One region of the Pantoea sp. ABR1s genome, then DNA from elsewhere that is predicted to be linked to it. Evidence: predicted binding sites of a transcription regulator. Region 1 holds the regulator's gene; each other region holds the start of a gene.
The links. Region 1 encodes LexA, which represses DNA repair genes until DNA is damaged. Its sites were predicted from a motif close to TNCTGTATGTACATACAGNA; they were not measured.
Positions count from the first base shown of each region.

Region 1 (7,255 bases):
AGCGCTTCCGCTGAAAGATCGGGTACGGTCGCATTTGGCGAGTAAGGCACGTTGCGCAGCAACTGGGTATAGCACTCCAGTTGTTCAATCAGCTGTTCACGGGTTAGTGAGCGCTGACGTGACGCCAGCAGGGCGGTGACACAGAGGTTCATGGCGTTAGCCGCGCCCGCTTCATTGATACGCACCATCAGGCTGGCAGCAATATCGTTGACGGTTGGGGTTAACCAGCTGGGACGCTGCGGCTCAATCGGATCGATGGCATCGCGCCATTCCGGCACCCGCTTATTGAGATAGTTGACCAGCGGCAGGGGTTCGCCAAAGTTCACGTAACCCTGACCGAGATTGCGCAGCTTGCGTAAGCCGCGCACCATCTGCATGAAGCCCTCTTTCTCTTTCGCCGCGCCGCGCAGTTCTTTAGCGTAAGTGCCCACTTCCATCACGTGCTCATAGCCGATGTAAATCGGCACCAGCGTGATGGGGCGATTTCCGCCGCGCAGCATCGCCTGCAGCGTCATGGCTAAGGTGCCGGTTTTAGGGTCCAGCAGGCGACCGGTTCGTGAACGGCCTCCTTCGACAAAGTACTCAACCGAATAGCCGCGGGTGAATAGCTCGCCGAGATATTCGCGGAATACCGTGGCGTAGAGCTTGTTGCCTTTAAAGGTACGACGAATAAAGAAAGCGCCCAGGCGACGGAAAATCGGGCCGGCTGGCCAGAAGTTGAGATTGATACCGGCTGCGATGTGCGGCGGCACCAGACCCTGATGATAGAGCACATAGGAGAGCAGCAGATAATCCATGTGGCTGCGATGGCACGGCACATAGACAATCTCGTGGCCATCCTGCGCCAGCTGGCGAACTTTTTCTCCGCCATTGACGTTGATGCCCTGATAGAGCCGACTCCAGAGCCAGCCCATCACGCGGTCAGTTACGCGGATGGCTTCATAGGAGAAGTTTGCCGCAATCTCCTCCATCATCTCGACGGCATTCTGCTGCGCTTTCTCATGGGAGATTTTTTTGCTGCGAGCTTCATCTTCTACTGCTTTTTCAATCGCTTTGGATTGCAGCAGACGAGTAAACAGATCCTGACGCGCCGGCAAGCGCGGGCCAATCGCCGCCAGCCGCTGGCGGGCAAAATGAATGCGCGCCACGCGAGCCAGCTTCTGGGCGATCGACTGATCCGTACCGTGTTCAGTTGCCATGCGGCGCAGCGACACCGTCGGCGAGAAGCGGACAAAACTGTCGCGCCCGTGCCAGATCACCGCAAAGAACTTCTGCACCCCGTTCAGCACCCGCAGGTGTGGCGTTGCTTCGCCCTGGACTTCACGTCCTGGTGCGCGGCCAAACATCACCGTGACCGGCAGCATCTGAATATCCAGCTTAGGGTTATTGCGATGCAGGTCCAGGTAATCGTGAAAGATTTTCACGGATTCAACGCTGGGCACAAAATAGGGGAAGACGCGTGGGCCATTGTGGATAAAGACGTGGCGCGGCAGCAGAGAACCATCAATCTCCAGCGGAGTGAGCGGGTCGGGCAGATGATGCCGCAGACACTGTGCGCGTAAAGTCAGTAAGTCGGCCTTCGAATCGTAAGGCAAAACATACATAATAGGTCGGGTCGGATCCAGACCATGTTCAGACACGGGATCGGCCGGAATGGCCTTACTTTTTACCAAAAACGACAGTGGTAAATTAAGCAGTTTGTAATAGAGTTTACGCCAACCTGACATAGACAACATGAAGCCTCTTGTTAGCAAAGCGCCGCAAGCATACCAGAAAGCGCAGCGAAGATCTGTGGTGGTGCCAATTGCACGCAGCCCAGACATTGACGTCAATCCGATGAAAGGGTTCCCACATCATGGCAAATAATGCCACCGGACTTATCAGAATAGTAAAAGCTGCAGGTTACTCATGGCAGGGACTGCGTGCCGCCTGGCAACATGAAGCGGCGTTTCGGCAGGAAGCGCTGGCTGCGCTGGCCGCTATTGTTATCGCGTGCTGGCTGGATGTCGATGTGGTCTCCCGCATCCTCATGATTGGGGCGGTGGTGCTGGTGGTCATTGTTGAAATCCTCAATAGCGCCATTGAAGCAGTGGTCGACCGCATCGGTCAGGAGCATCATCCGCTGGCGGGTCGGGCAAAAGACATGGGCTCGGCGGCGGTGCTGATCAGCATCTTACTGGCACTCTTCGTCTGGATCGCGCTGCTCTGGACACATTTGCGATAAGCCTTCCATAACGCGTCTGAGGGCGCGTTTTCCCTGACAATCGGTTTCCATTTCACCAATACCTGTATATACTCACAGCGACTGTATAAACAACCAGGGGGCGGGATGAAAGCATTAACCAGCAGGCAGCAGCAGGTCTATGACCTGATTCGCGACCATATTTCTTCAACGGGCATGCCGCCTACGCGTGCCGAGATCGCCGCGCAGCTGGGCTTCCGTTCGCCGAACGCGGCAGAAGAGCATCTGAAAGCGCTGGCGCGCAAAGGCGTCATCGAGATCGTTTCCGGTGCATCGCGCGGCATTCGACTGTTAATGGAAGAAGAAGCCTCAGAAGGGCTACCGCTGATTGGCCGGGTTGCTGCCGGTGAGCCGATCATGGCGCAGGAACATATCGAAACCCACTACAAGGTCGATCCGGGCCTGTTTAAGCCGTCTGCTGACTTCCTGCTGCGCGTCAGCGGAATGTCGATGAAAGATATCGGGATTATGGATGGCGACCTGCTCGCGGTGCATAAAACCCAGGATGTGCGTAACGGCCAGGTTGTGGTTGCCCGCATTGATGATGAAGTCACCGTTAAGCGCTGGAAAAAGCAGGGTGCTATCGTGCATCTGCTGCCGGAAAACAGCGATTTTGACCCGATTGTTGTCGATACCCGTGCGCAGTCACTGACCATAGAAGGTCTGGCTGTTGGCGTGGTGCGCAACGGCGAGTGGCTCTGATTCTTCTGCCAGCGTGCATTCGCCTTCTCTGATGCTATTCTGTCTGCCCTAATTTTGTCGCTGCCTCTTTTGCGCAGCGACACTGAGCACGGAACGGCGAATGCGCTTTATTACGGCAACCGATAAAAATCTCTGGCGGCTTGCGCTGCCGATGATCCTTTCAAATATCACCGTTCCCTTACTGGGAGTGGTCGATACTGCAGTAATTGGTCATCTCGACAGCCCTGTCTATCTTGGCGGGGTTGCGGTCGGGACTACAGTGACCAGCTTCCTCTTTATGCTGCTGCTTTTCCTTCGAATGAGTACCACTGGCCTTACGGCGCAGGCATTTGGCGCTGGCGATAAAATGGCGCTGGCACGCGCGCTGACTCAGCCGCTGATCATTGCGCTGCTGGCGGGCGTACTGTTCATCGCTTTGCGTTATCCGATTATTCAGCTGTCGACCCATCTGGTTGGCGGCAATCCCGATGTACTCGAACAGGCGGCACTGTTTATTCAGATTCGCTGGCTCAGTGCGCCTGCCACGCTGGCAAACCTGGTCATTCTGGGCTGGCTGCTGGGCGTGCAGTATGCACGCGCGCCGGTGATCCTGCTGGTGGTGGGCAACCTGGTTAACATCGTGCTCGATCTCTGGCTGGTGATGGGGCTGCACTGGGGTGTCGCGGGGGCGGCAACCGCCACGGCGCTGGCGGAATACATTACGCTGGTTGTCGGCAGCATCATGGTCTGGCGGGTGTTAAAACTGCGCGGAATTACGCTTAGCCTGCTGAAGCAGAGCTGGCGCGGTGACAGCGGCCGGCTGCTGCGACTGAACCGGGATATCATGCTGCGCTCTCTGATGCTGCAACTCTGTTTTGCCTCGCTGACCGTACTGGGCGCCCGGCTGGGTCCGGATGTGGTGGCGGTTAACGCAGTATTACTGATGTTTATTACTTTTACTGCCTACGCGCTGGATGGCTTTGCCTATGCGGTTGAAGCTTTTGCGGGTGAGGCGCATGGTGCAAAAGATGGCAGCAAACTCCTGCGCGTCTGGCACTCTGCCTGTCGGCAGGCGGTAGTGGTGGCGCTGTTCTTCTCGCTGATCTATGCCATTTTTGGCCCGCAGATCGTTACTCTGCTGACCTCTCTTCAGTCACTTCAGCAGACAGCGGACCGCTATCTGGTCTGGCAGATGATAATGCCGCTGATCGGCGTCTGGTGTTATCTGCTGGATGGCATGTTCATCGGAGCGACGCGCGGGCGTGAGATGCGTAACAGCATGGTAGTTGCCGCAGCAGGCTATTTTCTGACGCTGCTTAGCGTACCGGTGCTGGGTAACCATGGTCTTTGGCTGGCAGTCACGGTTTTCCTGGCGCTGCGCGGCCTGTCGCTGTGGCTCATCTGGCGTAAGCACTGGCGTCAGAACAGCTGGTTCGATGCCTGAGTCAGCCGTGGCTGCACGCAAGCCGATACGGATTATTCTGTATTATTCCACGGTTAATAAATTGGCTACTACAATTAACTCTATGCAGCGCAGTTAACCAGCGCTTTGTATCGTTATTTTGTTAAGTAGCAAGATAATCATTAAAACCCGAGGATTGGAGGTCTGCCATGAATAAAGACGAAGCAAGCGGCAACTGGAAGCAGTTCAAAGGCAAAATGAAAGAGAAATGGGGCAAGCTGACCGACGATGATATGCAGGTTATCGAAGGTAAACGCGATCAGCTGGTCGGCAAAATCCAGGAGCGTTACGGCTCTACCAAAGATGAAGCCGAGCGCGAAGTAACCGCCTGGGAAGGTCAGAACAAAGATCACCGCTGGTAATCAGACAATAGCTTGATAATCAGCTGAATGCGTTCCGGTGGGCCCTCACCGGAACCGCACAAGGATGTGCCGATTACCCGCGTTTCCCCCGCTTTTTACCCTCATCCTGATGGTCATGCTCGCAGCTTTCATGGTGCGTACAGGCTTCAACCGCAGCACAATTTTCACATAAACCATGCGCTTCAATCACGCTGTGGCGTAATGCAAACTGCGCTTCACCTGCCAGACCAGCAATAATCTTCTCTACGCCCTGCGCCTGCTTCTCTGTAACGGCGGCACAGCGGTCACAGACCAGCATCACCGATGTATGTGCTGGTGCCTCAAAATGGTGACACATGACGTAGCTGTTGTTGGATTCCACCCGATGAATGAAACCCTGCTCCAGCAGGAAATCGAGCGCCCGGTAAACCGTGGGTGGCTTGGCCTGTGGCTCGCTGACCCGGAGTTGATCCAGCAGATCGTAGGCGCTGATCGAGCCAGGCTGCTCGGCCATCAGGCGCAACACTTCAGCACGCTGCGAAGTCAGACGCACACCGCGCTGCAGGCACATCTTTTCGGCCTGAATCAAAATTTGCTGCGACGTCATGTTTGTCATGAAAATTCTCCGCTGGATAAGTGATGTTATTTTATCACACATAGTTTCGCGGCGCTGAGGTTGGTTTTCGTCTGAAAAAACAGCATCATTTGCCTGATAAAGCAGCACATTCAGAATTTAAGCCGTCTTCTATCTCAAATCTGACGACAAATCAGATCCATTCTGAATCCACCTGAAGCGGAATTTGTTGGCATTTTGCTTTGCATCTCACTGAGTTAAGAAGTAATGTTCAGAAAGACTTAAGAAAAGTCTGGCATTATTTGAAATATCCCAATGCAGTTTGAACAATTACAACGGTTTTTTGATTGGAAAACGTCCAATCCTTTGAATTAAGACACTGTTTCCTTTGAATTCACAGCAATAACGCGTTAGCCAGGGTTCACAATAGGGCTAACAAACTATTCAGTCATTGAATGTTTCAATGACAATTTCTCAGGTGATGGCAGGCAAATGGTGAAAAAATCCGCTCAACGTTCAGCGCTAATCTACACAGCTGTAACGACCGCGCTTTTCCTTTCTTCTTCCGCCATGGCGGCAGGGACCTGGTATGATGCACGTAATGACGCCATGGGCGGCACCGGCGTAGCATCTTCTCTTTATGGCTCCGCAGTGCTGGCGAACCCGGCATTAATGACGCGCGCCAAACCCGACGATAGCGTCAGCATTATTTTCCCTTCAGCCGGTATTCAGGTCACCGACAAAGATAAGCTGATCGATAAAGTCGATGATATTACGGACACCGTTGATCGCTATCGCACGGTGCTGGGTAACCTCACACCAGCGGATTTCTTCCGTGCTAACTCTGAATTGCGCGCGGCCTCAGGTGATGTGGCAAATAAGCTAAGCGATTTGCGCGGTAACAAAGCAGACGGTTCTGCCGGCGCGGCTGTTGCCGTTACCATCCCTAACGAAACTCTGCCTTTCGCCTTTATCACCAAAGCCTACGGGACAGCGCACGTCCGCGCTAACGTGGTACAGAGTGATATTGACTACCTGCGCAGTATAGAAAACGGGGCGTTTCCTCGTCCTGGCGATCAAAATAACCTGCGCTCCAGCGCGAATGGCTTAGCGGCGCTGGTCACCGATTATGGTGTTGCGGTGGCGCATGAGTTCACCATAGCTGGTCAGCCAGTATCGGTAGGCGTCACACCGAAAGTGCAGAAAACCTGGCTCTATAACTACACCGCCAGCATTTACAACTACGACAAAAGTGACATCAATAACAGCCAGTATCGCAGCACCGACACCGGCTTTAACGTTGATGCCGGTCTGGCGACCACCTTTGCTGAAAACTGGACGCTGGGTGTAACCGGACAGAACCTGGTTTCACGCGATCTGCAGACCAAAGAGGTCAATGGTTTCCGCGACACCTACCAGATTCGCCCGCTGGTCACCACCGGTCTGGCCTGGGATAAAGGTCCGTTTACCGTGACGGGCGATGTGGATCTGACTGAAACCAAACGCTTCAAAACTCAGGATAACAGCCAGTATGCGGCAGTGGGCGCGGAATACCGCGTACTTGACTGGCTGCAGCTGCGTGCAGGTTATCGTGCGGACATGCGTTCTAACGACGAAAATGTCGCTACGGCCGGTTTTGGTCTGTCACCGTTTAACAAAGCCGTCCATCTGGATTTGGCGGGCTCTGTAGGTGCTAACAACACCTGGGGCGCGATGATGCAGCTGGGCTTTAACTTCTAAGCGCGTTATTCAGACTGTTCGGGGGCGGGCGATGCACTATCGCCCGCCCTTGTGTTATCCTTGCACAGAATTCCATCACCCCTTAATTACCGGATTGTCTGCGCTTCATGCCTAATTTCTCTTCGCAACGTTTCTCTATCGCCCCTATGCTCGACTGGACCGATCGTCACTGTCGCTATTTTCATCGCCAGTTGACCGGTGACACGCTGCTCTAC
Region 1 covers NZ_CM173823.1:3,810,759-3,818,013, reverse strand. Annotated here, with positions in the region: gene plsB (glycerol-3-phosphate 1-O-acyltransferase PlsB) at 1-1,727, opposite strand, end outside; gene ACXKZD_RS17990 (diacylglycerol kinase) at 1,856-2,224, shown strand; gene lexA (transcriptional repressor LexA) at 2,330-2,944, shown strand; gene dinF (MATE family efflux transporter DinF) at 3,045-4,367, shown strand; gene ACXKZD_RS17975 (CsbD family protein) at 4,535-4,747, shown strand; gene zur (zinc uptake transcriptional repressor Zur) at 4,821-5,342, opposite strand; gene ACXKZD_RS17965 (conjugal transfer protein TraF) at 5,793-7,040, shown strand; gene dusA (tRNA dihydrouridine(20/20a) synthase DusA) at 7,148-7,255, shown strand, end outside.

Region 2 (7,255 bases), 1.9 Mb from region 1:
GGCAGGGGGTCATCCTGCTCCAGATAGAGTTTTTGATCCTGTGCCGCTACGTTAAGGCAGGATTCAACCTGAAAAGGATGACCGTTGAAATAAGCGGTTTTTGTTGTCGGGTGTAATCCAACCCGTCCCATATCTACGCATCCGCCCATCAGACTTATGCTCAGGGCAATAATGATCTTCTTCATTAACTAAACCATCATAGTTATTTTGTTGACCAATAATATCCGGATATTGATCGTATCGCTCATTTTAATCAAAAATCTGCGCTTAATATTGCTGGCGTTACGGACTATATGTAACATTCTGCGCAACGCATTATGATGTAAGCAACGGACAGGAACTCAGTAGCCCGCATCAGGTGACTCATGCTGTCTGCTGGTGTTAACCGTTGTCAGGTGAATGTCAGGTAAATATCACTCTGAATGGTTGCTCATCATATCGTTAGTCTGCTTTGAGGTGGATGCCCGAAAATCATTGCCTGCAGCCTTTGTTAGCCAGTTTATTATAAACATGGATAGTTTTACGCAGTACATTACACACACATCAGGTTCATTAAAAATCGGCCTCAACAAAAGGCGTTATACCTCTGTTGTGTTACGCATGTTGAGGTGTCCTGATGAAAATCCTTACTACTTAAGTGCCTCTGAATATTATGATTTATGACTGTTTTTTGTACTACGATGAAGATATCTTGCTTGAGATGCGTCTGAACACGCTTGAGCATGTTGTTGATCGGTTTGTCATTGTGGAATCGCGCTATACCTTTACCGGAAAACGCCGGGAAAAGCTTCATTTTGATATTGAGAAGTTCGATCGTTTCCGCGATAAAATTATTTATATTGTTAACGATATTGCGCCCAGATTTTATCAGGAAGCCTTTAAATCGAATAGTTCTCTGGTTAATGCGGGTGAGACTGATCCCTGGGAAAATGAAGCCACTGCACGTAATCAGATTATGCAGGGGCTGGCCGGCGCGCAGGATGATGATATTGTTATTGTGTCAGACGTCGATGAAATTCCCCGACCCGAGGCGATAAAAGCATTCAGTCATCAACATCTTTGCACGACGCTGCATCAGCAATATTTCAATTTTAAATTTAATGTCCGGGTTTTAAATGACGACGGCACACCGCGCTGTGCCACACTGGCGAAAATGGTGACCTGTAAAACGCTGCGAGATTTTTTTATGGGGCAACCGGAATTGCTTCGCAATGTTAAGCGTCGTGGTACACCGATACGCGAGAACTGGTTGCGCTGGAAGTGGCTAAATTTCCGGACAAAAACCATTAAGAATGGAGGATGGCATTTTTCCTGGGTAATGAGCGATGAGCGCATCAGTGAAAAAATGTCTTCGATTTCTCATACCGAACGTAACTGTCCCGAATTTAACAATCCGGATCACATACGGCGCTGCGTTGAGAACAATATTGATATCTGGAACCGTCCGCGAAGGATGGAGATAGTGCCGGTGACATCCGAACATTTTCCAGCCTGGCTGGTTGAAAATCAGTACCAGCTTGCCGATCTCATTAAATCTTAACGCTGACCAGCGCGCCCAGCGGGCGCGCCTCTCGCACATCAGCTTGCCTTGTAAGGATCTTTTTTGTCATCCTGGCTGTCATCATTTTTGCGCGGCACTTCGCCATGATCTTTCGGCGCATCAGTGGCGGGATGATCATCTTCCTCGTAAGCATTACCAGCGTTTGGCGCGGCTTCCGGCAGGCTTTTGCTGACATCACCTTCTTTCTTACGTTCTTCATTCGTATTGTGCTTAAACATAACTCTCTCCTTTTATTCCAGTCTCTTAAGTTTAGACCAGCACTGACATCCCGCATGCGCAGCGGATTAAAGAAGAAAAAAAAGCCCGCCAGCGGCGGGCTAATCGGAGTTTCTCTCATACTGAACACGTCATTTTTCGATGTTTGGGTGTGTACAGCAGGTTCATGCTAACCGGGAATCCCTGATGCAGTAATGGACAAACCTGCCATGTCGCTTGCGGCAGGTCACATTCCCGTCGATAAACAGATCGATAAATAAATTCGATTGAACGGATTAGCAAAAGGCATATAGTGGCCTGCGTTACCAGGAGATAGAAATTATGTTAAGAGACTATTTAAAGATTGAAGCTGAAGATCAGTTAATCGAACAACGCTCGCTGAGCCTGAAAAATCGTGGTCAGGAAGAGGTCACCGAATGGATTATTGTAAATAGCCAGGGAGTTAAAAAAGGCGGCGTAACCCTGTTCGATAAACTCAGTACCCGCCGCTCATGGCCCGTCAATTACCGCATTATGCAGACCGATCTGCAGGGCAAAGTGGTGGTAGATCAACTGACCGATGCCCTGTAGTTGCCCGGCTATAATCTCAGCCACTGCCGTACGATGAAAAGTGAACCCGCGCCCGGCGGGTTTTTTTATGGCTGGCGATAGCGTCGCAGTTCCACCAGCGTACCAATCAGCTTCAGGCTGTCCCGGCTGGATTGCAGCTCAGGGAAGTTGATATTGACCGGTGCCAGTTCAAACTGCATGACGCCATTTTCACTGCCGCGCTGACGCCAGGTGCGTAGCAGCACGACCTGCTGCTGCAATGCCAGCACGCAGTCGCCGGGCTGAGGTGACTGCGTGGGATCGATGATCACCACATCATTCCGCAGAATCGCGGGCGTCATCGCCTGTTCTTCTACCCGGAAGGCAAAGCTCTGCTGTGAAAGCGCCATGTCGTTGTGCATCAGCAGTTCATGCCGGACGGAACCGGCCTCGCTCAGCCATCGCGGCACGTCGCGCTGTGCAAGCAGTGGGATCTGGTGCAGACCACTCCAGGCGCTTTCGCTGAAAACAGGACCATCCCCATCTATCAGAAAAGCCGGTGCGCAGCCCAGCGCTTCGGCGAGCCGCAGCAGGTTCTCACCGCGCGGCAGCGTCTCCTCTTTTTCCCATTGCGAAATCGCCACATGGGACACTTTTACCTGTTGCGCCAATTGCTTCTGCGTTAACTGCAGCGATTTACGTCGGAGTCGGATGCGGTCACCCAGCGTTTCGTTTTTCATAAGCTTGACTTTTTGGTTGAGAGTGACTTAAGTATACTTAAGCCTGGTATTTAAGCAATCTTAAATTTCATGCGGGGGACGTGGCTAAGCAGCACGCAGTAAGTTCCAGAGACCTTACCGTACAAAGGGGTGTGGCATGGAAAGTAGTCTGATTACCAGTATGGGTGCGTTAGTTCTGGGTGGGGGGGCTGCAGCACTGTTCTGGAAACCGTTATTGGCGGGAATTGCGTCAATCGTTACCAGTAATCGAGCCGGCGGCGAAATTATTACCAGCTACAAAGAGCAGGTGGTGTTGCTGAAAGAGAGCAACCTGCTGATACGGGAGGAGAACGATGAATTACGCGAACGGCACGACAGGAATCTGCGGCGTATCTCGACACTCGAAACGGATCTTCGGTTAATCAAGAATGCGGTAGGGATTTTACTGGCAATGACCGAAACCGATCAGAACGATAAATTTCGTAATGAGATTGATCGGCTTATCTCAACTCTGGAGGATCGCAGTGATGGCCACGATTAATAGCACTAAGGCACCTATGTCTTACCGGCGCAAAGTTATCCTCGGCTGCGTATTGCTGAGTTGTTCGATGATTTGCATCCTGATGACGATCATTTTTCTCTACGTCAGTAACACCGCAAACAAGCGGGTCGAGGAGATTCGGGCGGATTACCGCTTAATTGCGGCGCGGCGTGATGACAGAGTGGAGCTGCTGACCGATCAGGTTGCAGCAATACAGCATAAGCTGGATGCAATACCGGATCGCATAGCCGACAAAACGGTCATAAAAGTCAAAGAGGTCGTCACTGAGAGTGAGGTGCCAGCCGTGAAATCCGGTCATAAACCATAACTTCCGATTATTCTTAATGCGGCTTCGCTATTATCGACTAGTTTTAAATATCCGGGCAACATTTTGTACCTGAATGCAGGCCCGCTGATTGGCCGGTTGATGAACCGCTAAGCCTACTCACTTTGGATAGATGACCAGAAGGAAATTTAGCATGAGCGATTCAACAGAAACCAAGACCAAAACTGAATATCTGCGTGACGTGACTTCTCAGCTAAAAGAGATGCGTCACTATGCTCAGACCAACACCGAAACCCTTTCCAGCCAATGGTTAGCGTTTGATGCGGGTGAGTATAAAGACAAGACCAACGCCGACCGAATCGATGCGTTGCTTAATAAGCAGGGTAAACTGCTGGAAGATCTGGATGCCGCGATTCAGGACATCGAGATTGAAGTTAATCACAGCGAGCAGGAGAGCTAAGTCATCTCCCGCTGACTGATGTGGTGGCCGTTAAGGGATTAATCGGCCACCAGCCACATTTCCGCTTCGTCGAACATCTCTTCAACAATCCGCGCAACCGTCGCTTTATCGTTCTTACTCAAATCAGTATCAATCGCGTTACGTTCCATCGGCTTGACCTTAACTTCAATGTCAGGGAACACCCGATGCACCCGCTTTTCCAGCTCCTCACGAATCATCTCGCGAGCACCCGGTAAACCGGCAACGTTGCGCTTGTCATAAATCAACTCAACAAACATGATGGCAATCCATTCAGGGCAAAATCGCTGACATATAATACTGTAAATAAAAACAGTAGCAAGGCAGCGCGCCTGATTTCGTGTAAATTTTTATCTCGCATAAACCTCAATCTTCGACTAGCAAAATGCGCACGCATCGCGACATAATGGCGGCTTACTTTTAGGAGGTCCGCGATGCGACAACTGGTAATTGATATTCTGCTAAAACTGGCAAAGATGGACGTCGATGCAAAAGAGTTGACGGCGCAGCTTGAAGCGCAGTCCCTGCTGGTTGCGGCGCTGCTGGTGCAGGCGAAACAGGACAACTCGCTGACTATTTCAGAAACGGTGCAGGATGCCATTGTTACCGCTTCGCAATCTTCGACCGAGTTTCTGCAGTCTGATGTGGATCTGCTGCTGACGCATATTAATCGTCTGCTGGCGGTAGCGAGTTATGTTGAAGTAAAGGGTAAAGCGACGGAAGGTGAAGGGTAGGGGCGGATAAAAAAATTCGCCTCTGGAGGTGGAATTGAGACAACACCTGCAGAGGCAGTGCATCAGCACTATTCGTTAAAGGACAATCACGACCTGAGTCGCACGCCGAAGTTATACACTTTCCCCCGGTTAGTACAATTTTATCTGCAGTGCCGGAACTGGTTGGAGGTGTTTGCAATATACAACTTCAGCGCGGCCCTGATTAAAGCTCGTTTTTGATGCAAAACTCTTCCCAGCTCATCCCCAGCGACTCAGCATGAGATTTGAGATAAGTCTCGATAGCTTCAGCCGCCACCGCTTTATCCGGCTCAGCGAGCTGAATAGAAAAGATCATTCCATCCAGATTCTTCTGCCGCAAAAAGGCCGCATAGATGCGTTCGGCATGCCATTCGCGCAGCTGTCGCAGTGACAGGTTAGCCGCACGGGCATCGCTCTCCGTTAATTCATCAAGTGCAGACTGAAAGTCGGGATGCGCGGTAAAAAACATCTCGCGCGCCTGGGCATAGTAGGCTTCTGGCGTTTTCATATTCATATTCCTGAAAGTCTGTTGCAGCGCGTCAGTGTAGCGGGTTGTCTTCCGCTTGTCAGGCGTGACAAAGGCGGGGCTTTGCATCAGTTCAGCCTCTGAACTTCCGGTCAAAAACCTGACCGTGGAGCTCACTGCGGGATAAATTCTGGCGCAATCAGGTTCTGCGTGGTGTTTGAACACCCAGATACCTTGCGCAACGCGGTGGAAAAATTATAACGTAGCCGCCATTGATGGGATCTTAGGGATTAAACATGAAAAAGTGGATGCTGATTGCCGCGCTGGCACTGAGTGGCTGTGCACAAATCAACGATTATGAAAATGCGGTGCAAACGCCGGCGCCCGCTGATCTGCAGGGAACCTGGCAAACCGTCGGCCCACAGAGCAGCCTGATCAGCGACAAGGCGATAGCCAGTGTGATCATCAATGCGGATGGCAGCACGCTGGACTGCCGTCAGTGGATGCGGGTGATTGCGAAGCCAGGCAAACTGACCCGGTTAAGCGGCGATTATGTCAACGTAACGCGTCAGGTGCGGGTGATGCCGCTGGTCGTGGAGAATGGCGAGCTTAGCTATGACAGGATGACCCTGCGTAAAGTGGCGCGTCCGACCGTAGAGTGTCAGCAGGCACTTGACGAGGTGGCGAAGCAGCCGAAAGCCGCGGTGATTCAGAACATCGAACCGCAACTGCTGCGTACACCGATTACAGAAAACAACGCGAAGTCGTAACAGCCGGATCATAACAAAACCGCCCCGACGGGCAGAGCGCACTTTACGCTTCTGTCTGCCGGGGCGGTTTGAGTTTTGAGTCATTTCTTTTGCAACGAGCTTATTCTGCAACCACCCAGACGCTGACACTGCCACCGTTACAGACAAAGACCGCCGTGCCGTGCTCGTCGGCAGTAATGGTCTCTTCCCGATTCCCCAGATGATCGCGCCAGACCTTACCGGCAAAACCTTCTCCCATCGGCACGCTTTTCTCACCGGCATCGCCGTTCGACATGATCACCACACAGCCTGGCTGTGTTTCGGTGCCGCTGCGGCTGAAGGCTACGCAGTTTGGGTGATCAAAATAGTCGGTCTGTACGCCCCAGCCATACTGCTGGCGCGCCCGAATCAATCCTTCCAGTTCAGGGATCACCGGCATCTCAATTTTGTGCTTCTCGCCGTCGCCGCCTTCATCTTCATAGGTCGCGCCGAACAGGTCGGGATAGAAGATGGTAGGCACACCCTGCTCACGCAACAGGATCAGCGCATAGGCCAGCGGTTTAAACCAGGCTTCTACCGGTGCTTCCAGCGACTGCAGCGGCTGGGTGTCGTGGTTAGCCACGATCGTCACGGCATGCCATGGATCAGCGACCACCAGCGAGTTAGCAAAGATCTGGCTCATGTCGTAGCCGCTGCCCGCGGTTGAGGCCTGGTGGAAGTTCATGTGCAGTGGCGCATCAAACAGCATGGTTTTGCCTTCCACCTGATGCACATACTCCTGCAGCTTCTCCGTTTCAAACGACCAGTATTCTGCGACGATAAACATCGGCTCTTCAGCAACCTCCTGAATATGATCGATCCACTCTTTGTAGAACCAGGCCGGGATATGTTTTACCGCATCCAGACGAAAGCCGGTGCAGGGCACCTGTTCCATCACCCAGCGCGCCCAGTATTTCAGC
Region 2 covers NZ_CM173823.1:1,681,668-1,688,922, forward strand. Annotated here, with positions in the region: gene ACXKZD_RS07720 (hypothetical protein) at 1-185, opposite strand, end outside; gene ACXKZD_RS07725 (glycosyltransferase family 17 protein) at 653-1,540, shown strand; gene ACXKZD_RS07730 (hypothetical protein) at 1,579-1,779, opposite strand; gene ACXKZD_RS07735 (hypothetical protein) at 2,099-2,347, shown strand; gene ACXKZD_RS07740 (helix-turn-helix domain-containing protein) at 2,413-3,045, opposite strand; gene ACXKZD_RS07745 (hypothetical protein) at 3,182-3,565, shown strand; gene ACXKZD_RS07750 (hypothetical protein) at 3,552-3,893, shown strand; gene ACXKZD_RS07755 (hypothetical protein) at 4,045-4,311, shown strand; gene ACXKZD_RS07760 (DinI-like family protein) at 4,350-4,589, opposite strand; gene iraP (anti-adapter protein IraP) at 4,764-5,063, shown strand; gene ACXKZD_RS07770 (DUF6388 family protein) at 5,266-5,589, opposite strand; gene yedD (lipoprotein YedD) at 5,844-6,317, shown strand; gene amyA (alpha-amylase) at 6,418-7,255, opposite strand, start outside.
Region 2: a site for LexA is predicted at 4,628-4,647, ahead of ACXKZD_RS07760 (DinI-like family protein). Genes of this name have one in related genera too.

Region 3 (7,255 bases), 1.1 Mb from region 1:
AGAAAACCGAGCAGGGCGTTCATCAGAGCCGTTTTACCGGCCCCGCTTTGACCGACCAGCGCAATCTGTTCGCCAGGGACGACAGTAAAAGAGAGCGGGCCGCACAACACCTGACCATCAGGCGCACTGACACGCAGATCTTCGGCGATAAGTGCGATTGAGCGATCGGCAGTGAAGGGCAACTGGCCTTCCTGCGGCGCGGTGGCAGGCGTCGCCTGCATAAAGGCTTCAAGGGCATCGGCACCGCCTACAGCCTGGGCTTTGGCGTGATAGAAAGCGCCGAGATCGCGCAGCGGCTGGAAAAACTCCGGGGCGAGGATCAGCACCAGAAAGCCGGCAAACAGCGTCACGCCCTGGCCGTAATCACCAAAATGCAATTCGCCCAGATAGGAGAAGCCAAAGTAGACGGCCACCACGGCAATCGCCAGCGAGGCAAAAAACTCCAGTACGGCAGAGGAGAGAAAGGCTAAGCGCAGCACTTCCATGGTGCGCTGGCGAAAATCGGTGGTGGCGGCGGCAACCGCCTGCTGCTCCGCTGCGCCACGGTGAAACAGCCGCAGCGTCTCTCTGCCGCGCAGGCAGTCGAGAAAGTTACCGCTCAGGCGGGCCAGCACCAGGAAGTTCCGGCGGTTGGCCTCGGCCGCACCCATCCCGACCAGCGCCATAAACAGCGGAATCAGTGGCGCGGTGGCAAACAGGATCAGACCCGCCGTCCAGTTGAGCGGAAAAATAGTCAGCAGAATGCAGCAGGGGATCAGCACCGCCAGGGTCATCTGCGGCAGATAGCGCGCGTAATACTCCTGCATCTCTTCGATCTGCTCCAGCAGCAGCGTCGCCCAGCTGCCGGCTGGCTTTCCCTGAATCCACGCCGGCCCCAGATCAGATAACCGATCTAATACCTGCTGACGTAAAGCCTGACGGATAGCCTGTCCGGCACGATAACCGGTCAGTTCACGGGCATAGTTAATCAGGGCGCGGAGCACAAAGCAGAGCAGTAACAGCAGGATACTGACTGTCAGGGATTCACGCGGCTGCTGGTCAACAATCAGAGCCTGCAGCAGCGAGGCCAGTAAACCCGCCTGAGCAATGATCAGAAGTGCACTTGCCATGCCCAGCAGGGTGTTGAGTCGCAACCAGCGACCGGCGAAATGACGTTGCTGACGAAGCCAGCGGGTAAGATGCTGCTGCCGCGATTTGTCCATGCGAGACCATGATGAATGTCGATGACGGGTGAAAATGGAAAGACATTTCCATCTCTTCAGGCGCAAGAATCTAGCATGAGAGCAATAAAAAAGGCGACGGAAAAACCGTCGCCTGGAACATTTGAGATCAGAGGGTTAACAACTTACTGATCGTTTTTAACCAGTCCGTCAAGAAAGCGCTCAGCGTCTAACGCGGCCATACAGCCGGTGCCCGCAGAGGTGATCGCCTGACGATAGATATGGTCCATCACATCGCCTGCCGCAAAGACGCCAGGGATGCTGGTCTGAGTGGCGTTGCCGTGCAGACCTGACTGAACTTTGATGTAACCGTTCTCCAGCGCCAGCTGACCCTCAAAAATGGCCGTATTCGGGCTGTGTCCGATAGCAACAAAAAGACCCGCCACCTCCAGCGCTTCTGTCTCATCACTGTTCTGGGTAGAACGCAGTGTCAGACCAGTGACACCCATCTGATCGCCCACCACTTCTTCCAGCGTGCGATGGGTGTGCAGCACGATATTGCCATTGCGCACTTTTTCCATCAGGCGGTCGATCAGGATCTTCTCTGCGCGGAAGCTGTCACGACGGTGAATAAGGTGCACTTCAGCCGCAATATTCGCCAGGTAGAGCGCCTCTTCCACAGCCGTGTTGCCACCGCCAATCACCGCGACTTTCTGGTTGCGATAGAAGAAGCCGTCACAGGTTGCACAGGCAGAGACGCCTTTGCCTTTAAAGGCCTCTTCGGAAGGCAGACCGAGGTAGCGCGCTGACGCACCGGTGGCGATGATCAGGGCATCTGCCGTGTATTCGCCGCTGTCACCCGTAAGGCGGAACGGACGGTTCTGCAAATCGACGGTGTGAATGTGATCGAAAATGATCTCAGTATTAAATTTTTCGGCATGCTCATGCATCCGCTCCATCAGCGATGGACCTGTCAGATCGTGCGGGTCGCCCGGCCAGTTCTCTACCTCGGTGGTAGTGGTCAGCTGTCCGCCTTTTTCCAGACCCGTGATCAGTACCGGGTTCAGGTTGGCGCGTGCAGCATAAACGGCTGCGGTATAACCCGCTGGGCCGGAGCCCAGAATGAGTAACTTACTGTGTTTGGCCGTACTCATGCGTTCCTCAGTTTCATTCGGCTGACATAGCCTGCGATTGTAGGGAATATCCGGCGACAATGACAAGGCTTAGGCAATTTTGTTAACGATAGCTGCAAACGGCGTAGACGATGAGCGACGGTTTTGCCTGGCCAATGCGCCAAAAGGGGGCAAAACTCGGGTTAGAGGGGTGCAATAGTGGAAAAATAGTCATTTAAAAACAGATACCCAGCGGACTGTCTGGCATCTTGTCCTGAATTTGGTGATTTTACTTTGACAATCGCCTGCGCTTTTGCGAAAACATTATCAGAAGCGAATAACATTTATCGGAACAAAACAGGTTTTCATCGCCCGTTTTGCACGTAACGCCGAATAAAAGCAGCCTGATATGGATAATGACGCATGATGTGGACAGACAACATGCGTCATATCGATAGGTGTCAGAACACAGGCTCTGTTAGCTCACTTCAGAAATGCCCCGAACAATGAGCGTTTTCAGGGCGTGGCAGGTAAAGGGAAGGAATTAAGAGAGACAATAATAATGGTAGACAATAAGAAACGCCCCGGGAAAGACCTCGACAGAATTGACAGGAACATTCTGAATGAACTTCAGAAAGATGGTCGCATTTCAAACGTAGAGCTTTCCAAACGCGTAGGCTTATCGCCTACGCCATGTCTTGAACGCGTGCGTCGTCTCGAACGTCAGGGATTTATTCTTGGCTACACCGCGCAGTTGAACCCGCACTATCTGGATGCGTCGCTGCTGGTGTTCGTTGAGATTACTCTGAATCGTGGTGCACCGGATGTGTTTGAGCAATTTAACGCCGCTGTGCAAAAACTTGAGGAAACTCAAGAGTGTCACCTCGTTTCCGGCGATTTCGACTACCTGCTGAAAACGCGCGTACCTGATATGTCAGCCTACCGTAAGCTGCTGGGTGAAACCCTGTTGCGCCTGCCGGGCGTAAACGACACGCGTACGTATGTGGTGATGGAAGAGGTTAAACAGAGCAATCGACTGGTGATCAAAACTCGCTGATGCGGGGCAGGTGCAAAACCTGTGAGATTTCGGTACACTCCTGTGCATTCATACAGGATCAGCGTCGGGCTCGCCCGGCGCTGTTGCTTCTTACTTTACAGGCACCTGGAGAGTCCTCTTGAGCCAGGAATATACAGAAGATAAAGACGTTTCGTTACAATCGATGAGCAGTGGACGTCGTCTGCTGGAAGCAATGCTCATTCTGGTGGCGCTGTTTGCCATCTACCTGATGGTTTCTCTGGTCAGTTTTAACCCTTCCGACCCGAGCTGGTCGCAAACGGCCTGGCATGAACCTATCCATAATATCGGCGGCAGCGTCGGTGCCTGGCTGGCTGACACCTTACTCTTCATCTTTGGTGTGATGGCGTATGCCATTCCGCCCGTCATCCTGGGACTGTGCTGGATTGCTTTCCGTCAGCGCGACAGCCAGGACTACTTTGACTACTTTGCCGTCGGGCTGCGCTTAATTGGCGTCCTCGCGCTGGTGGTGACGACCTGTGGTATGGCGGCGCTGAATGCCGATGATATCTGGTACTTTGCCTCGGGCGGCGTGATCGGCAGCCTGGTCAGTAATGCTATTGCACCCTGGTTCAGTCCGGCTGGCGGCACGCTGATGCTGCTCTGCGTCTGGGCGGCGGGCATTACCCTTTACACCGGCTGGTCATGGCTCACCATTGCAGAAAGAATTGGCGGCGTAGTCATGGGCGTACTGACGTTTGCAAGCAACCGCTCTCGTCACGATGAACCCTGGCAGGAAGAGGATGACGAGCGGGACGCGCGTGAATACGCGGATGTGCCTGAGCTTCATGCCGCCGATCAGGATGATGATGTGCTGCTTTCTGCCCCACGTGCAGCTGCTGAGCCTGCGGCGTCACAACAGGATCCGCTGCTGGCTAAAGCTGCAGCAGCCACCAGTGCGGCAGTCGCGGCCACCGCTGAAGCCGCTGAGGTGACCCTCGCCCCTGCAGCCACGGTGACGCCAGCATCTGTCGCTGCACCTGCTGCTGCGGTTACAGCTTCGGCGCCTGCCGCGTCAGCGACATCCATCCCTGCATCGCCGTCTGCACAACCTGCGCCTGCGTACGCACAGAGCGCGCCAGCTCCGCAGAGTGTGGCGAATTCCCCGGCGCAGAGTGCTTCTGCACCCGCAGACTCACCACCGCTTTATCATTTTGAAATGCCAGACGACGCTCCGGCTACGCCGTCGTTCAGTGCTTACGACGATGATGAACCTAAAATGGGTAACTGGCGGGATACGTCAGCCATCCCTGCGGCATCGGCGGCAGCGGCATCCGCTGCAACGGCAGCCCAGGCAACAACGCGTACTGCGCCTGTTTTTGATTTAGCCCCTGAAACCAATCTCAATCCGCAGGTTAAACAAGGTATCGGCCCGGCACTGCCGCGTCCTAACCCGGTAAAACTGCCAACCCGTCGTGAGCTGGCCTCTTATGGCATTAAGCTGCCTTCTCAGCGCATGGCAGAAGAGAAAGCGAAAACGGAAGAGACCGAACCGGTTAGTGCTGGCTCCGTTTCCTCTGCTCCGGATGCTGAAGAGGCGCTGCAGCAGGCTGAACTGCGACAGGCTTTCCAGTCTGAACAGCAGCAGCGTTACGGCACCAGCTGGCAGCAGGACGAGGAAGATGAACAGGATGCACAGCAGCAGGATGCACTGGCCCGTCAGTTCGCCGAGCAGCAACAGCAGCGCTATGAGCCAGAAGTGAAAAAAGAGCCGGTATTCAATATTGATACCGCCTCAGCGTTTGATTTTTCACCGATGAAAGATCTGGTGGATGACGGTCCTTCTGAACCGCTGTTTACCATTGCGGCGACGCCAGAATCTGAAGCTCCAGCGGTTTCACACGAACCCTGGCAGCAGGTGAGTGAGGTTTCAAGACCTCAGGCTCCGGCTCATGTTCCTGCACCAGCCAGCTTTGCCCCGGCAGAGCCTGCCTATAGCGCCCCGGCAGCACCGTCTGAACCTGACTATGCTGCGCCTGCGGCAACCTCTGCGCCCGCTTATGGTGCCCCTGCGGCTCCTCAGGCTCCGGCGTACGCTGCGCCTGCCTATGGCACGCCACCGGCAGCGCCGGTTCAGCCGGTGGAAGAGGCGAAACCTTCACTGCATGACAGCCTGATTCATCCGTTCCTGATGCGCCATGAGCAGCCGCTGGAGAAACCCTCCACGCCACTGCCTTCGCTGGATCTGCTGACCGCACCGCCTGAAGAGGAAGAGCCGGTTGATATGTTCTCGCTGGAGCAGACTGCCCGTCTGGTGGAGTCGCGCTTAGGCGATTATCGCGTCAAAGCGGAGGTGGTCGGTATCTCGCCTGGCCCGGTTATTACCCGTTTCGAACTTGACCTGGCGCCGGGCGTTAAAGCGGCGCGTATCTCCAATCTGTCCCGCGATCTGGCGCGTTCGCTGTCGACGGTAGCGGTTCGTGTGGTGGAAGTGATCCCAGGCAAACCTTACGTAGGTCTGGAACTGCCAAACAAGCATCGTCAGACCGTCTATCTGCGTGAAGTGCTGGATTGCCCTAAATTCCGCGACAACCCTTCACCGCTGGCCGTCGTGCTGGGCAAAGACATTGCCGGTCAGCCGGTGGTGGCCGATCTGGCGAAAATGCCACACTTACTGGTCGCCGGTACCACCGGTTCCGGTAAGTCTGTGGGCGTGAACGCCATGATTATCAGCATGCTGTATAAGGCGACGCCGGAAGAAGTTCGCTTCATCATGATCGACCCGAAAATGCTTGAGCTGTCGGTCTATGAAGGTATTCCGCATCTGCTGACCGAAGTGGTCACAGACATGAAGGATGCTGCCAATGCGCTGCGCTGGAGCGTCGGTGAAATGGAGCGTCGCTACAAGCTGATGTCGGCGCTGGGCGTGCGTAATCTGGCGGGCTACAACGAAAAAGTGGAACAGGCCGAAGCGATGGGTCGTCCGATTCCCGATCCGTTCTGGAAGCCGGGCGACAGCATGGATATGACGCCGCCGGTTCTGGAGAAGCTGCCTTATATTGTTGTGATGGTCGATGAGTTTGCTGACCTGATCATGGCAGTCGGTAAAAAGGTGGAAGAGCTGATTGCCCGCCTGGCACAGAAAGCCCGTGCTGCCGGCATCCATCTGGTACTGGCGACACAGCGTCCATCCGTGGATGTCATTACCGGTCTGATCAAAGCGAACATTCCGACGCGTATCGCCTTTACTGTTTCCAGCAAAATTGACTCACGTACCATTCTCGATCAGGGCGGCGCGGAGTCATTACTGGGTATGGGTGACATGCTCTACATGCCGCCGAACTCCTCGCTGCCGATTCGTGTTCACGGTGCGTTTGTTCGTGACCAGGAAGTGCATGCAGTGGTTCAGGACTGGAAAGCGCGTGGTCGTCCGCAATATATCGACAGCATTACGGCGGGCGAAGAGAGCGAAAATGCCGGTGGCATCGACAGTGATGAAGAGCTCGATCCGCTGTTCGATCAGGCGGTCGGTTTTGTGGTCGATAAGCGCCGTGCGTCGATTTCAGGCGTTCAGCGTCAGTTCCGCATTGGCTATAACCGCGCGGCACGTATCATTGAACAGATGGAAGCGCAGGGCATCGTTTCTGCACCAGGACACAATGGTAACCGTGAAGTGCTGTCGCCACCGCCACACGATATGTAGTGGCTAAATGTTTTGAAACACAACGCAATGAGCCAGTTCCGACTGGCTCATTGTTTTTATGCGGTTAAACCCCATATCTGAATCAGCTTTCGGTTTTTTCCTCTGTTCTGATGGCGGAACGGCGGCCAGGCTTAATGCAGTTATCGATGGGAACGTTTAAATAAGGAATTGAAGCAGATGAAATTACGCGTAATCGCTCTGGGCCTGTTGGCCACCTTTTCTTCAGCCAGCGTTCTGGCTGATGCTTCCAGTGATCTGCAACAGC
Region 3 covers NZ_CM173823.1:2,739,084-2,746,338, reverse strand. Annotated here, with positions in the region: gene cydD (heme ABC transporter permease/ATP-binding protein CydD) at 1-1,202, opposite strand, end outside; gene trxB (thioredoxin-disulfide reductase) at 1,346-2,314, opposite strand; gene lrp (leucine-responsive transcriptional regulator Lrp) at 2,835-3,329, shown strand; gene ACXKZD_RS12885 (DNA translocase FtsK 4TM domain-containing protein) at 3,448-6,990, shown strand; gene lolA (outer membrane lipoprotein periplasmic chaperone LolA) at 7,168-7,255, shown strand, end outside.
Region 3: a site for LexA is predicted at 3,368-3,387, ahead of ACXKZD_RS12885 (DNA translocase FtsK 4TM domain-containing protein). Genes of this name have one in related genera too.